DNA from 3 places in the Paraburkholderia sp. BL23I1N1 genome. Region 2 is predicted to be linked to each of the others. Evidence: predicted binding sites of a transcription regulator. Region 2 holds the regulator's gene; each other region holds the start of a gene.
The links. The regulator HrcA, encoded in region 2, represses chaperone genes, less so after heat shock. The targets are predictions, from matches to a motif close to TTAGCACTCNNNNNNNNNGAGTGCTAA.
Positions count from the first base shown of each region.

Region 1: the regulator HrcA is predicted to act here: its motif matches at 1,590-1,616, upstream of rpoH (RNA polymerase sigma factor RpoH).
Region 3: the regulator HrcA is predicted to act here: its motif matches at 1,877-1,903, upstream of groES (co-chaperone GroES).

Region 1 covers NZ_RAPV01000002.1:781,611-785,808, forward strand. Annotated here, with positions in the region: gene cydP (cytochrome oxidase putative small subunit CydP) at 1-239, opposite strand, end outside; gene rpoH (RNA polymerase sigma factor RpoH) at 593-1,528, opposite strand; gene B0G76_RS36205 (acyloxyacyl hydrolase) at 1,888-2,451, shown strand; gene B0G76_RS36210 (nuclear transport factor 2 family protein) at 2,495-2,878, shown strand; partial or broken gene B0G76_RS36215 (2-isopropylmalate synthase) at 2,999-3,982, opposite strand.
Region 2 covers NZ_RAPV01000002.1:1,070,427-1,074,624, reverse strand. Annotated here, with positions in the region: gene B0G76_RS37450 (RNA-binding S4 domain-containing protein) at 120-527, opposite strand; gene hemH (ferrochelatase) at 536-1,606, opposite strand; gene hrcA (heat-inducible transcriptional repressor HrcA) at 1,810-2,829, opposite strand; gene B0G76_RS37435 (NAD kinase) at 3,043-3,945, shown strand; gene recN (DNA repair protein RecN) at 4,054-4,198, shown strand, end outside.
Region 3 covers NZ_RAPV01000002.1:1,303,207-1,307,404, reverse strand. Annotated here, with positions in the region: gene groL (chaperonin GroEL) at 1-1,459, opposite strand, end outside; gene groES (co-chaperone GroES) at 1,514-1,804, opposite strand; gene B0G76_RS38505 (hypothetical protein) at 2,197-2,511, opposite strand; gene B0G76_RS38500 (transposase domain-containing protein) at 2,605-4,065, opposite strand.

The DNA of each region.
Region 1 (4,198 bases), 290 kb from region 2:
TGGGACGGATGCGAGGCAGGCACGGACAGCAGCGCCTGCGCGACTTGTTCAGGCGGCAGCGACATATGCTCCGCCTGCGGATGACTGAAGAACGCGTACTTGAGCACCATCAGCAGTGCAAATTTGATGGCGAGGACGATGGCGATATCCCGTGCCAGCGTCGGACCGCGCAGCCAGGCGGCAAACCGCTTGCGCAGGCCCGAGCGACGGGTGTTATGGCGATTCAGGGCTATGGTCATAATCGGTCGAAGGCAACTTCTTACCGGTGAATCCGGCTTGATCCAGGCCGCTTGAGCGGTCCGGCGAGTGCATCCCGATTCTAGGAGCAAGGACCCTGCGCGCGTAAGTCCGGCGCTGCGGCATTGGGTCGCGAACATCACCCCATGCGGACAGTATTGCTATGAGGTTTGTGATACGTCAAGAAACACGTGTCGGGTGGGCAAGTTCTTGAGTGAATGCGCGTGCGTCCGCGATTGAGCGCATGCGTCGCCAGGCGGGCACAAAAAAAGCCCTGCCTTCTTGTGAGGGCAGGGCTTTGCGACTACTAGCCAGCGCGCGCCGGACGAGCCGGCACGATGAACGGTTTTAAGGCTTATGCATATTCGGCCAACGCGCCACGCATTTTCTTCATTGCGCTCGCTTCGATCTGGCGAATACGTTCGGCCGACACGCCGAACTCGTCGGCCAGTTCGTGCAGCGTCGAGCCACCCGAACCGTCGTCTTCCACCTTCAGCCAGCGTGCCTCGATGATGCGGCGGCTGCGGGCGTCCAGCGCCTCCAGCGCGCTCGCGATACCGTCGCTGTGCAGCTTGTCGCGCTGACGCGAAGCCAGCACGGCGGTCGGCTCGCTATGCGAGTCGGCGAGGTAGGCGATCGGGGCGTACGACTCTTCACCGTCTTCAACCTGGCCTTCCAGCGCAATATCGCCGCCGGACAAGCGCGTTTCCATCTCGGCCACTTCTTCGCGCTTCACGTTCAGCTCCTGGGCGAGACCTTCGATCTCGTCCGGCGTGAAGGCGCCCAAGCCCTGCTTGTGGCTGCGCAGATTGAAGAACAGCTTGCGCTGCGCTTTGGTGGTGGCGACCTTCACCATTCGCCAATTGCGCAGAATGTATTCGTGGATCTCAGCCTTGATCCAGTGCATGGCATACGACACGAGCCGTACGTTCTGCTCCGGGTCGAAGCGCTTCACTGCCTTCATCAGGCCGATATTGCCTTCCTGGATCAGGTCAGCGTGCGGCAGTCCGTAACCGAGGTAGTTGCGCGCGATCGAAACGACCAGCCGCAGGTGCGACAGGACGAGGCGGCGTGCGGACTCAAGGTTGTCCTGCTCGCGAAATTCGGTGGCGAACTGGCGTTCTTCCCCCGGCGTCAGCATCGGAATCCGATTTACGGCCTGGATGTAGGCGTCGATATTGCCCAGTTGACCGGGCAGCAGCGAGGAATGCGAGAGCGCCAGCGCACCTGCCGAAGCGGCCTTAGCCGACGACGGGCTCAAAGTACTCGGAAGGGTCATTGCATGGCTCACGTAGGAAACTCCTTTGGAATCAGACAAAAGCGTATTCAGTTAACGACTCCAGCGTTGGATGTTAGCACTCTGATTTGCCGAGTGCTAATACTTAGAGGCAGTAGGGACATCCAAGTTCCGCAAATTCCTATTGAAATTTGAGTTTGATAGCCATGGGATAGCCCTTATTGCCATCTGCGTTGGTCGTACAATTTACCTGACGAAGCGCTTTCAATCTTATAAGTGACCGATATTTTAGAAAAATGAAGTGACTAATTGCGAGAATTTAACTTTCTTAATACGATCCTCCGGATGTACATTGTCTTTAGAATAAACGGGACAGTGACCCGCTGATCAACCTCGGCTAGCTCGGGTGTGCTATGAAGAACAAAAAAAACGCGATTCGTGGTCTGGCTCTAAAAGGCGCTTCGGCGGCTCTTCTGTTAGGCGCCTCGGGACTGGCCGCAGCTGACCAGTTCGGCCTGCAGATTGGCGGCGGTCTGGGAGATCACCACATCAATAAACTCGATCTCGGTCTGGTTTGGGATCCGAATCTGACGTGGTGGCAGATCGGCGATTGGCATTTTTCGCTGATCGGCGAAGCGCACGTGGCCTGGTGGCATACCAGCGAAGGGAACGTGCACGAGAACATCGGTGAGATCGGTGTCACGCCGATCATTCGCTTCATCGACGGAGCGGGTGCGATTCGCCCTTACGTCGAAGTGGGCGCCGGTGTCCGCCTCCTGTCGAGCCCCAGAATCTCTTCTGACCTCACGCTCTCGACGGCGTTCCAGTTCGCCCCCATGGCGGGCGTCGGCGTGCAATTCGGCAACCGCCAGCAGTACCAGGCGGGCTACCGCTTCCAGCATATTTCCAACGGCGGTATCAAAGAGCCCAATCCTGGTATAAATTTCCACCAGCTATATTTGCAATATAACTTCTGACGACCGTGGCCACGTTCGGCTCACCGGTGCGAGGGGCTGAGCAATGGCGGCAAAGATAATCGAAGCGATTCGCGGGCTCGAACGAGAGCGCTTTCGTGCGATGGTCGACGGCGACGGGCAGTCGCTCGATGCGCTGCTCGCGGACAATGTGAGCTACGTCCATACGAACGGCAAGCGCGAAACGAAGCGGCAGTTCATCGACGGAATTACCGCCGGGCGTCGCCGCTATCGGCAGATCGAAGTGCAGTCGCAAGAGGTGCTGCCGGTGGGGCGCGAGACCTGCGTCGTCACCGGGCGCGCGCTGATCGAAATGGAGGCGAATAACGGGGCGCTGCTGTTTCCGATCGCGTACACGGCGATTCATACACAGGAAGACGGGCAATGGCGCCTGATCGCCTGGCAGGCGACGCGCTGCGCGATAGAGTGAGCCTTGTGAGCTCACTCCGTTTCGCCGGTTGCGCCTTGTGAGCGCTCGGGCTGCACGAGCAGGCGCTCAGGCCGCTACGCGCTGCAGATCCTCATCGCTCCACGCCGGCCGCTGCGCCGCATCACCCGCATACGGATGCCGCGGATGCACCGGAATCTGGTTGCAACGCTCGACCACGCTCCGCACCGCATCAATCCCCGAGAAGTCGAGGCCCGGGTCGACGCCCTGCATGTGAAGGTTCATCGCGACCGTCACGAGGTCCACGTTGCCGGTGCGCTCGCCATTGCCGAACAGACACCCTTCGACGCGATCCGCGCCCGCCAGCAGCGCCAGTTCCGTGGCGGCCACGGCGGTGCCGCGATCGTTATGCGGATGCACCGACAGCACGATGCTGTCGCGATAGCTCAGATTGCGGTCCATCCATTCGATCTGGTCTGCGAACACGTTCGGTGTCGCGGCTTCGACGCTCGCGGGCAGGTTGACGATCATCTTGTGATCGCGCGTTGGCCGCCATGTTTGCGCGACCGCGTCGCATACTTCGCGCGCGTACGGGAGCTCGGTCGTGTTGAAGGTTTCGGGCGAATACTGGAATGTCCAGTGCGTATCGGGCCGCGCCTCTACGTGTTGCTTGATGATGCGAGTGCCTTCCACCGCCAGCGCCTTGATTTCGTCCTTCGACTGGTTGAAAACGATCTTGCGAAACGACGGGCAGATCGCGTTGTACAGGTGCACGATGGCGCGCGGTACACCTTCGAGCGCTTCGAACGTGCGCGCAATCAGTTCGGCGCGCGAGGGCACGAACACTTCGATCGTGACGTCGTCGGGAATGCGCTTTTCTTCGATCAGCCTGCGGACGAAATCGAAGTCGGTTTGCGAGGCCGAGGGGAAACCGACTTCGATCTCCTTGAAGCCGATCGCCACCAGCATCTCGAAGAATTCGAGCTTTTGCGCCGCATTCATCGGCTCGATCAGCGCCTGATTGCCGTCACGCAGATCGGTGCTCATCCAGATCGGCGCGTGGTTGATCGTGTGGCTCGGCCATTTGCGGCCGGTGAGGCGCACGGTGGGGAAGGGACGGTATTTCTCAGCGGGATTGCGCAACATGAAGAACCTCGTTCGTTGGGTCGTATGCGAAAGGGTGTGGCCTCGAGCGGCTGGCGGGCTGCCACGGATGCACGGCGCGCCAGCCGGTGGCTAGCGGCAACAACGAACGGGCGCGAACGAACAACGTCATGGTGACGACGAAAACGAACGTGGATGATGCCCATGCAACGTGCATTTGACCCTCGCGCTTCGTCCGAGCGGTAAACGGACGAATGC
Region 2 (4,198 bases):
TGCAATATCAGTGGTCGCATTGGTACTGATCGCGGGCACCACGACCATCTGCATGTCCGGGGCCGTCAACGATCACACCACCGAGTACGGCGGTGTGCATGCGACGATGGAACAATTGTTCAATCCCCACCTGAAAGTTTGTCGATAGTGCGCCGGTCGCGCTTGGTCGGCCTGCCGTGTAAAGCGGCGGCCGGCTCGCGGTACGTCTTGCGCCGCTCCTGTTCGACCTGCCGCTTCACCCTGCTCTCTTCGGTTTCCGCGTAAAGCGTCTGCGCCACGCTGGCTGGGCCACGCACGTCGCACACGCCCAGTACCGCCACCTGCCACACAATCCGCTCGATCTCGATCTCGACCAGGTCGCCGACGCGTACGTCTTTCGCCGGCTTGACGCTGGCGCCGCCGATCCGCACATGTCCTTTGTCGACGGCATCCGCCGCGAGCGAGCGGGTCTTGAAGAAGCGCGCCGCCCAAAGCCATTTGTCGATGCGCAGCTTCGCGCCCGGTTCGGTAGAAATCCTGTAATTCATGAGCCTGCTTACGCCCCAGTCGTGTACGGCACCGGCACCGCCTGCACGGGCCAGCCCTGCAGATTCTGAGCGACGATTTCGCCCAGCGCGGCGATCCACGGCTGCGAGGCGTTCACGCAGGGAATCCGATGAAACTCTTTGCCACCCGCATGCAGGAACTCGTCGCGGACTTCCATGCCAATTTCTTCAATCGTTTCAAGGCAATCGGCGGTAAAGCCCGGACAGAACACGTCGGCACGCCGCACGCCCGCCGAGCCCAATTCCTTCAGCGTGGGGGCGGTGTATGGCTGCAGCCATTCGGCCTTGCCGAACCGGGACTGAAACGTCATGCGGCATTCCACCTGCGTCAATCCCAGCGCCTGCATCAACAATGCGCCGGTCTGCTGACATTGCTCGTGGTACGGATCGCCGAGATCCATCGTGCGCTTGGGTACGCCGTGAAAACTCAGCACCAGCTTGTCCCCTGCCGCGAAATCCGGCCGGCCGTGCTGATGCCAGTAGTGATGCACCTGAGCGGCAAGCGCGGCGATATACGCCGGATGATCGGCGTACTGCCGCACTGTGCGGATTTCCGGCTGATTGCGCATGCGCCGGAGAGCCGAAAAGGCGTCGTCGAAGGCCGTGGCCGTGGTCGACGACGAGTATTGCGGATACATGGGCACCAGCAACACCCGCTCGGCGCCCGCCAGCTTGAGCTGGTTCAGCATGGCCGGAATGCCGGGCGTGCCATAGCGCATGGCATAGTCAACCAGCACCGTATAGTCGTTCAATTGCAGCAGATGGCGCAAACCTTCTACCTGCTTCGCCGTGAAGACTCGCAGCGGCGAGCCTTCCGGCATCCACACAGCCGCGTATTTCTTCGCCGACGCACGGCTGCGGAACGGCAAAATCAGCACCTGCAGCATCACCTGCCAGAGCAGCGCCGGAATTTCGACCACGCGGGGATCGGACAAGAACTGCGCAAGATAGCGACGGACCGCGCGCGGCGTCGGCGCGTCGGGCGTGCCGAGATTGATCAGCAGCACGGCGACACGGTGTGACGTGGCGTTCTGTGAAGGCCGCTCGAGGTCGAAGCGCATAGGCAACAGAGATAACCGCTTGGGGCGGAGAGTCGGTTCAGGTGGAATTCATTATAGCGGCGCGGTCCGTTGCGAGGTCCGCCAGGGACCCCTGGCCATTCGGCCAATTGGCAAGCCGCGCGCGGTCGCGCATCATTTGCTGCATGGAGTGCCGCAGCCAGCGGTGAGCGGGAGCGACTGCCGGCTGCTACTGGATTGCTGGGTTACTGCTGACTCAGCGTGAGGGAAAGCAGCCGCGCGGTGATGTCGACAATCGGAATCACGCGGTTGTAGGCCATGCGGGTCGGCCCGATCACGCCGAGCGTGCCGACTATCTTGCCGTTCACCTCGTAAGGCGCGGTCACCACGCTCATTTCCTCGATCGGCACGAGATTCGACTCGCCGCCGATAAAAATCTGCACGCCCGCGGCGTGACTCGACACGTCGAGCAACTGAAGGAGACTGGTCTTTTGGTCGAACACATCGAACAGCTTGCGCAAGCGCGCCATGTCCGACGAAAGGTCGGCAACTTCGAGCAGGTTGCGCTCGCCGGAAATCAGCACGGTCTCGCCGGTATCGGATTCATCCGTGCTGGCCGTGACCGCAGCGTGCATCAGCGTGGTCATATCGCCGCGCAACTCGTCGATTTCTTCGCGCAAGCGGCGGCGCACGTCGTCGAACGAAAGGCCCGCGAAGTGCGCGTTGATGTAATTGGAGGCCTCCACCAGCTGCGAAGGCGAGAAGTCGCGCTGGGTCGCCATGATGCGGTTCTGCACGTCGCCCTCGGGCGTCACGATGATCAGCAGGATGCGCTTGTCCGACAGGCGCATGAATTCGATCTGCTTGAACACGTGGCTGCGGCGCGGCGTAAGCACCACACCGGCGAACTGCGACAGATTGGACAGCACGCTGGCCGCCGCGGCGACGACTTTCTGCGGTTCGCCCGCCTGCAGCGTTGTCTTGACGATACGCATCACCGCTTCTTCGTCCGCGGCGGATTCCACCGTCAGCATGGTATCCACGAACAGCCGGTAGCCACGCGGCGTCGGAATGCGGCCCGCTGACGTATGCGGACTGATCACGAGCCCCAGGTCCTCGAGGTCGGACATCACGTTGCGGATCGTCGCCGGGCTCAGTTCGAGGCCGGAATAACGAGACAACGTGCGCGAGCCGACCGGCTGACCTTCGGCGATGTAGCGCTCGATCAGCGTTTTGAGGAGGGTTTGTGCGCGGGGATCTAGCATGACGGAAAATTTTAGCTCAATGACACGACTACAGCGAGCGCTAACGGCGCCACCCCCTGACTATCGCGCCGCCGGACTAGATCCGGCGCGCATGTCATCAAGATTTCACCATTCTAACGATAATCGCCCAAGCCGCTGGCGCCCGCTTGAGCAGGCTCGCTACCGGGTCTGTCTGCGGTTCTTTTCAGGCCCTACCTATGGTGTAATGCCGGCATGCAAGTGACTAGCCAGTTCAAGACCGTCGCGCTCGTCGGGCGCAACAATACGCCGGGCATTGGCGAGCCGCTGACCGAGCTCGCCTCGTGCATCGCGAGGCGCGGCTTCGAGGTCGTGTTCGAAGCCGACACCGCCGCCGAAATCGGCGTCACCGACTATCCGGCGCTGCGTCCCGCCGAGATCGGCGCGCGTGCCGACGTTGCGGTGGTGCTGGGCGGCGACGGCACGATGCTGGGCATTGGCCGCCAGCTTGCGCCCTACCGCACGCCGCTGATCGGCATCAACCACGGGCGGCTCGGCTTCATTACCGACATTCCGATCTCCGACATGCGCGAGATCGTGCCGCAAATGCTCTCCGGCAACTTCGAGCGCGAAGAGCGCATGCTGCTTGAAGCGCGCATCATGCGCGACGGCAACCCGATCTATCACGCGCTTGCCTTCAACGACGTAGTGGTCAACCGCAGCGGTTTCTCGGGCATGGCGGAACTGCATGTCTCGGTGGACGGGCGATTCATGTACAACCAGCGCTCGGACGGCCTGATCGTCGCCACGCCTACGGGTTCAACCGCCTACGCGCTGTCTTCGCAGGGGCCCATCCTGCACCCGCAATTGCAAGGCATCGTGCTGGTGCCGATCGCGCCGCATGCGCTGTCGAACCGGCCAATCGTGCTGCCGGACGACTCGAAGGTAAGCATCCAGATCGTTTCGGGCCGCGAAGTGAACGTCAATTTCGACATGCAGTCGTTCACCTCGCTGGAATTGGGCGACACGATCGAAGTGCGCCGCTCGCGTCATACGGTGCCGATGCTGCACCCGGTCGGCTACAGCCACTACGCCACGCTGCGCAAAAAGCTGCACTGGAACGAATACCCGTCGCACGAAGAAGATACCAAGCCCTGAGCGGCCCGGACGGGCCGCCGGAACGCCGGAACGCCAGACGGCCGGAAGATCGGAACACGAACGCCGCCGCTGCCGAACCCTGAAATTCAAGCTCACCAGACGACCTCCATGCTTCGCCACCTCTCGATACGCGACTTCGTCATCGTCGCCGCGCTCGATCTCGAATTCGACAGCGGCTTTACCGTTTTCTCCGGCGAAACAGGCGCCGGCAAGTCGATCCTGATCGACGCGCTAGCGCTAGCGCTCGGCGCCC
Region 3 (4,198 bases), 230 kb from region 2:
CGACGTACTCGCCGGTTGCTGCGTTGTAGCCGTAGTTGCCCGTGCCAGCTGCAACAGCTGCCACCACGACGCTGGCTTCTTCGCCGCCGTTCGTGACGATCTGGCGCAGCGGCTCTTCCATCGCGCGCAGCACGATCTTGATACCTGCGTCCTGATCGGCGTTAGCGCCCTTCAGACCAGCGATTGCCGTACGTGCACGGATCAGAGCGACGCCGCCGCCAGCCACGATGCCTTCTTCCACAGCTGCGCGCGTTGCGTGCAGTGCGTCTTCGACACGTGCCTTCTTTTCCTTCATTTCGACTTCGGTCGCAGCGCCAACCTTGATCACTGCAACGCCGCCTGCCAGCTTGGCAACGCGTTCTTGCAGCTTTTCACGGTCGTAGTCCGACGTTGCTTCTTCGATCTGCGTGCGCACTTGCTTCACGCGCGCTTCGATCGTTGCTGCTTCGCCAGCGCCGTCGATGATCGTCGTGTTTTCCTTGCCCACTTCGATACGCTTCGCTTGACCCAGTTCGACCAGCGTTGCCTTTTCGAGCGTCAGGCCGGTTTCTTCAGCGATAACTTGACCGCCGGTCAGGATCGCGATGTCTTCCAGCATGGCCTTACGACGATCGCCGAAGCCCGGAGCCTTGACAGCAACCGTCTTCAGGATGCCGCGGATGTTGTTCACAACCAGCGTAGCCAGCGCTTCGCCTTCGACGTCTTCTGCGATGATCAGCAGCGGACGGCCAGCCTTGGCGACTTGTTCCAGGACCGGGAGGAGGTCACGAATGTTCGAAACCTTCTTGTCGTGCAGCAGCACGAACGGGTTTTCGAGCACAGCAACTTGCTTGTCCGGGTTGTTGATGAAGTACGGCGACAGGTAGCCGCGGTCGAATTGCATACCTTCAACCACGTCCAGCTCGTCTTGCAGCGACTTGCCGTCTTCAACCGTGATCACGCCTTCCTTGCCGACCTTGTCCATCGCTTCAGCGATACGGTCGCCGATCGACGAATCGCTGTTTGCCGAAATCGCGCCAACTTGAGCGATTTCCTTGTTGGTCGTGCACGGCTTGCTGATCTTGCGCAGTTCTTCGATCGCGGCCGTCACAGCCTTGTCGATACCGCGCTTCAGGTCCATCGGGTTCATGCCCGATGCAACGTACTTCATGCCTTCGCGGACGATCGACTGAGCCAGAACCGTTGCGGTCGTGGTGCCGTCACCTGCGTTGTCGCTGGTCTTGGAAGCAACTTCCTTGACCATTTGCGCGCCCATGTTCTGGAGCTTGTCTTTCAGTTCGATCTCTTTCGCGACCGAAACACCATCCTTCGTGACCGTCGGGCCGCCGAAGCTGCGTTCCAGGACAACGTTGCGACCCTTCGGGCCCAGCGTGACCTTCACAGCGTTCGCGAGGATGTTCACGCCTTCTACCATCTTGGCACGGGCGGAATCACCGAATACGACGTCTTTAGCTGCCATCTTCTAACTCCTTTAATTCTCTGGGATATGACCTGGAAAAGTAGCGACCAGCGCTTACTTCTGCACCACGGCCATGATGTCTTCTTCGCGCATCACGAGCAGTTCGTTGCCGTCGACCTTAACGGTCTGGCCTGCGTACTTGCCGAACAGGACGCGGTCACCAACCTTCACGTCGAGTGCGATTTGTGCACCCTTGTCGTCACGCTTGCCCGGGCCGACTGCCAGGATTTCGCCTTGATCCGGCTTTTCCGCTGCGGCTTCGGGGATCACGATGCCCGACGCAGTCTTGGTTTCTTGATCCAGACGTTTGACGATCACGCGATCATGCAAAGGACGAAGGTTCATACATACTCCTCTCTTGATTGAGACTGAAGAACGCTGAGAAAACCCAGCTGACTGAGCCAACTGGCAATATTGTTAGCACTCTCGTGCAGCGAGTGCTAATTATATGGACGGGTGGTGACAAATTCAAGAAGGGATGTGGACATTGATGTCGAGATTCTGTCGGTACGCAGAAAAACTGGGCAATCTGGCGCGGAAAAAGCTGGCAGAAGGCTTCGCAGCATCGGAAGACGGCCGGAAAACGGCATGAAATTCGGGTATACACCTATCCATCTTGGGCGAAAGCGCTGTTTCCAGCCTATCCTGGATGCCCAATCGTAGAGCTGGCTGCCCGGTCGGGCACGAGGTGGATCGGCTGGCTAGGGTACGTTTCATCCACGCACAACGACAACGGCCTAGCGCGCAGGGGACATCGAACGCTCAAGCCGGTCCGATATCAAGGCAAGAAGTGCCGCCATGTCGTGGCGCCCGACCCAGTCCAGCGTCTCATCCTGCGCCGCCCTGCTGCTGGTACTACAGAGTCCCGAAATCGCCTTGAGTGCCGCTACAGCCTGGCACATGTCCCATTCCCGGTCACACTGCCGGTCCAGTTCATCGTCGAGTTGTCCGGATGCCTCGTCGGGAACAGAGTCACCGATTACCTGCTCACGTCTATGGTCCATATCGCACCCCACCATTTTCAAGTGCTTCCCCGCGGGTTCGTTTTTCATTTCTGCCGCCTTCTATGCCAGCCGGCGCGACGGCACGTTTATCTGCCGCACATTCGGCCACGACAAGAGCGGCAGGTCATCAAGCTTCAGGATCTAGCGCAGTAGTGACGCAAAGCGCCGATCATCCAGACCGGAGAGCCGCCGCGCCGCGATGTTCCCCTCGCGGTTCAGATCGCCATAAACCTGCATGGGACTGCGCTTTTCCATCCCCTGTCCCCGGTGCGGCGCGCGATGATACGCGTTCACCTCTTCGGCAAGCACCTTGCGGAACATCGACAGCGGGACAGCCTCCTTCGCATCCCATTCTTCGGGCCGAGCTTCAGGCTTGTGGCCGCAATATGCGCCCTGGAACTCCGGACGCGGCTCAGTCCGCTCCTTGATTGTGCCGGAGGCGCGTTCGATCGGTTTCGACTGGCCATGCGCCGTCATCGCCCATGTAATCTGCACACCGAGCATCGGGAACAGACCAATAATCTCGTCCTCTTTGACCTTGCCACGACGACGCCACGGCGCACCACCGGAAATCTCTTTCGCCGCGTTTTCCATGCCGTTGTCCATTAAAACGCCGCGTGGGATTACCCGATTCGTTCGTGTCATCGCGCTGAGAAACGCTTGTCGAACGACATCGGCATCGAGCGACGCAGAGATCGCATAGCCGAGAATGACGCGTGTGCGAACTTCCTGGATGCCGAGGACGTATGGACGCAGCACGCGCCCCTTCACGCCGAGACTACCGTCGTCATCACGGACCATCAGGTCAATTTTTCTGCCGTCGAGACACCACAATTCGTGCAGGCTAAGCGACGTGTAGTCGCGGCGCTGTGTGGGCGACAGGGCTTTCAGTGCGGTCCCGCCGCTCTTAAGCAAAGTGCGGACGTCTTCCCGCAAACGAAGGAAATCGCGTTTTGCCGTGTCGTAGGACGGAATCGACCAGCCCAGCGGATCGCCTTTATCCCGAGTTCGCGCCCACGCCGAGCGAACTTTTGCGCCCGGCGTCATCGCTGCCGACAGGTAGAACTCCCATGCGCCCGGTGTCCATTCAGCCTTCTTCGCGTTGTCGATTCGATAGTCTGGACACAGCAGGGCAAGCCAGTGTTCGCGTGGATGCCCCTGAACCGATTTCAGCCAGCGATTTAACGCCATACGGCCGATCCCATGATCACGCTGAATTTCCGCATAAGCGGTCATCCGACTCACGCCCGCCTGAACTGCATCAAACCACGACAGCACCGCGACAAGATTACGCTCAGCACGAGTCTTGAGCTTGTCGGAAGCATCCTCGAATCGCCGCCACAACTCATTGTCTGTCTCACCCGGCTCACGCCTCTCACTGTCAGGCGAATGGCCGCCGTCAAGCCTAAAGCGTGCAGCGTAGTATTGCGCTTGGACGTCAGGAGGAAGGCTATCGAGCCGAATTCGATATTGCGCCCCACCATTTCCCGGAATCGTGTGTGCGACATATAGGCGCGCGTCAATGCGGCGCTTAATCGTGCTCTTGTTGACACCAAGAAGCGCAACAGCTTCTTGAGTCGTTATCCAGGCGTCGTTACTCACGGAGAATCCTCATCTATCTGCGTCTTCGGGGAGCGTTGCAGACGAATTTCGGGTTCCGGTCTGTGCAACACCGTCGAGCTGGCAGCTGTTGCGCTCGCGACCACTTAACTCCCTCCCCTCAACCCGCACTGCC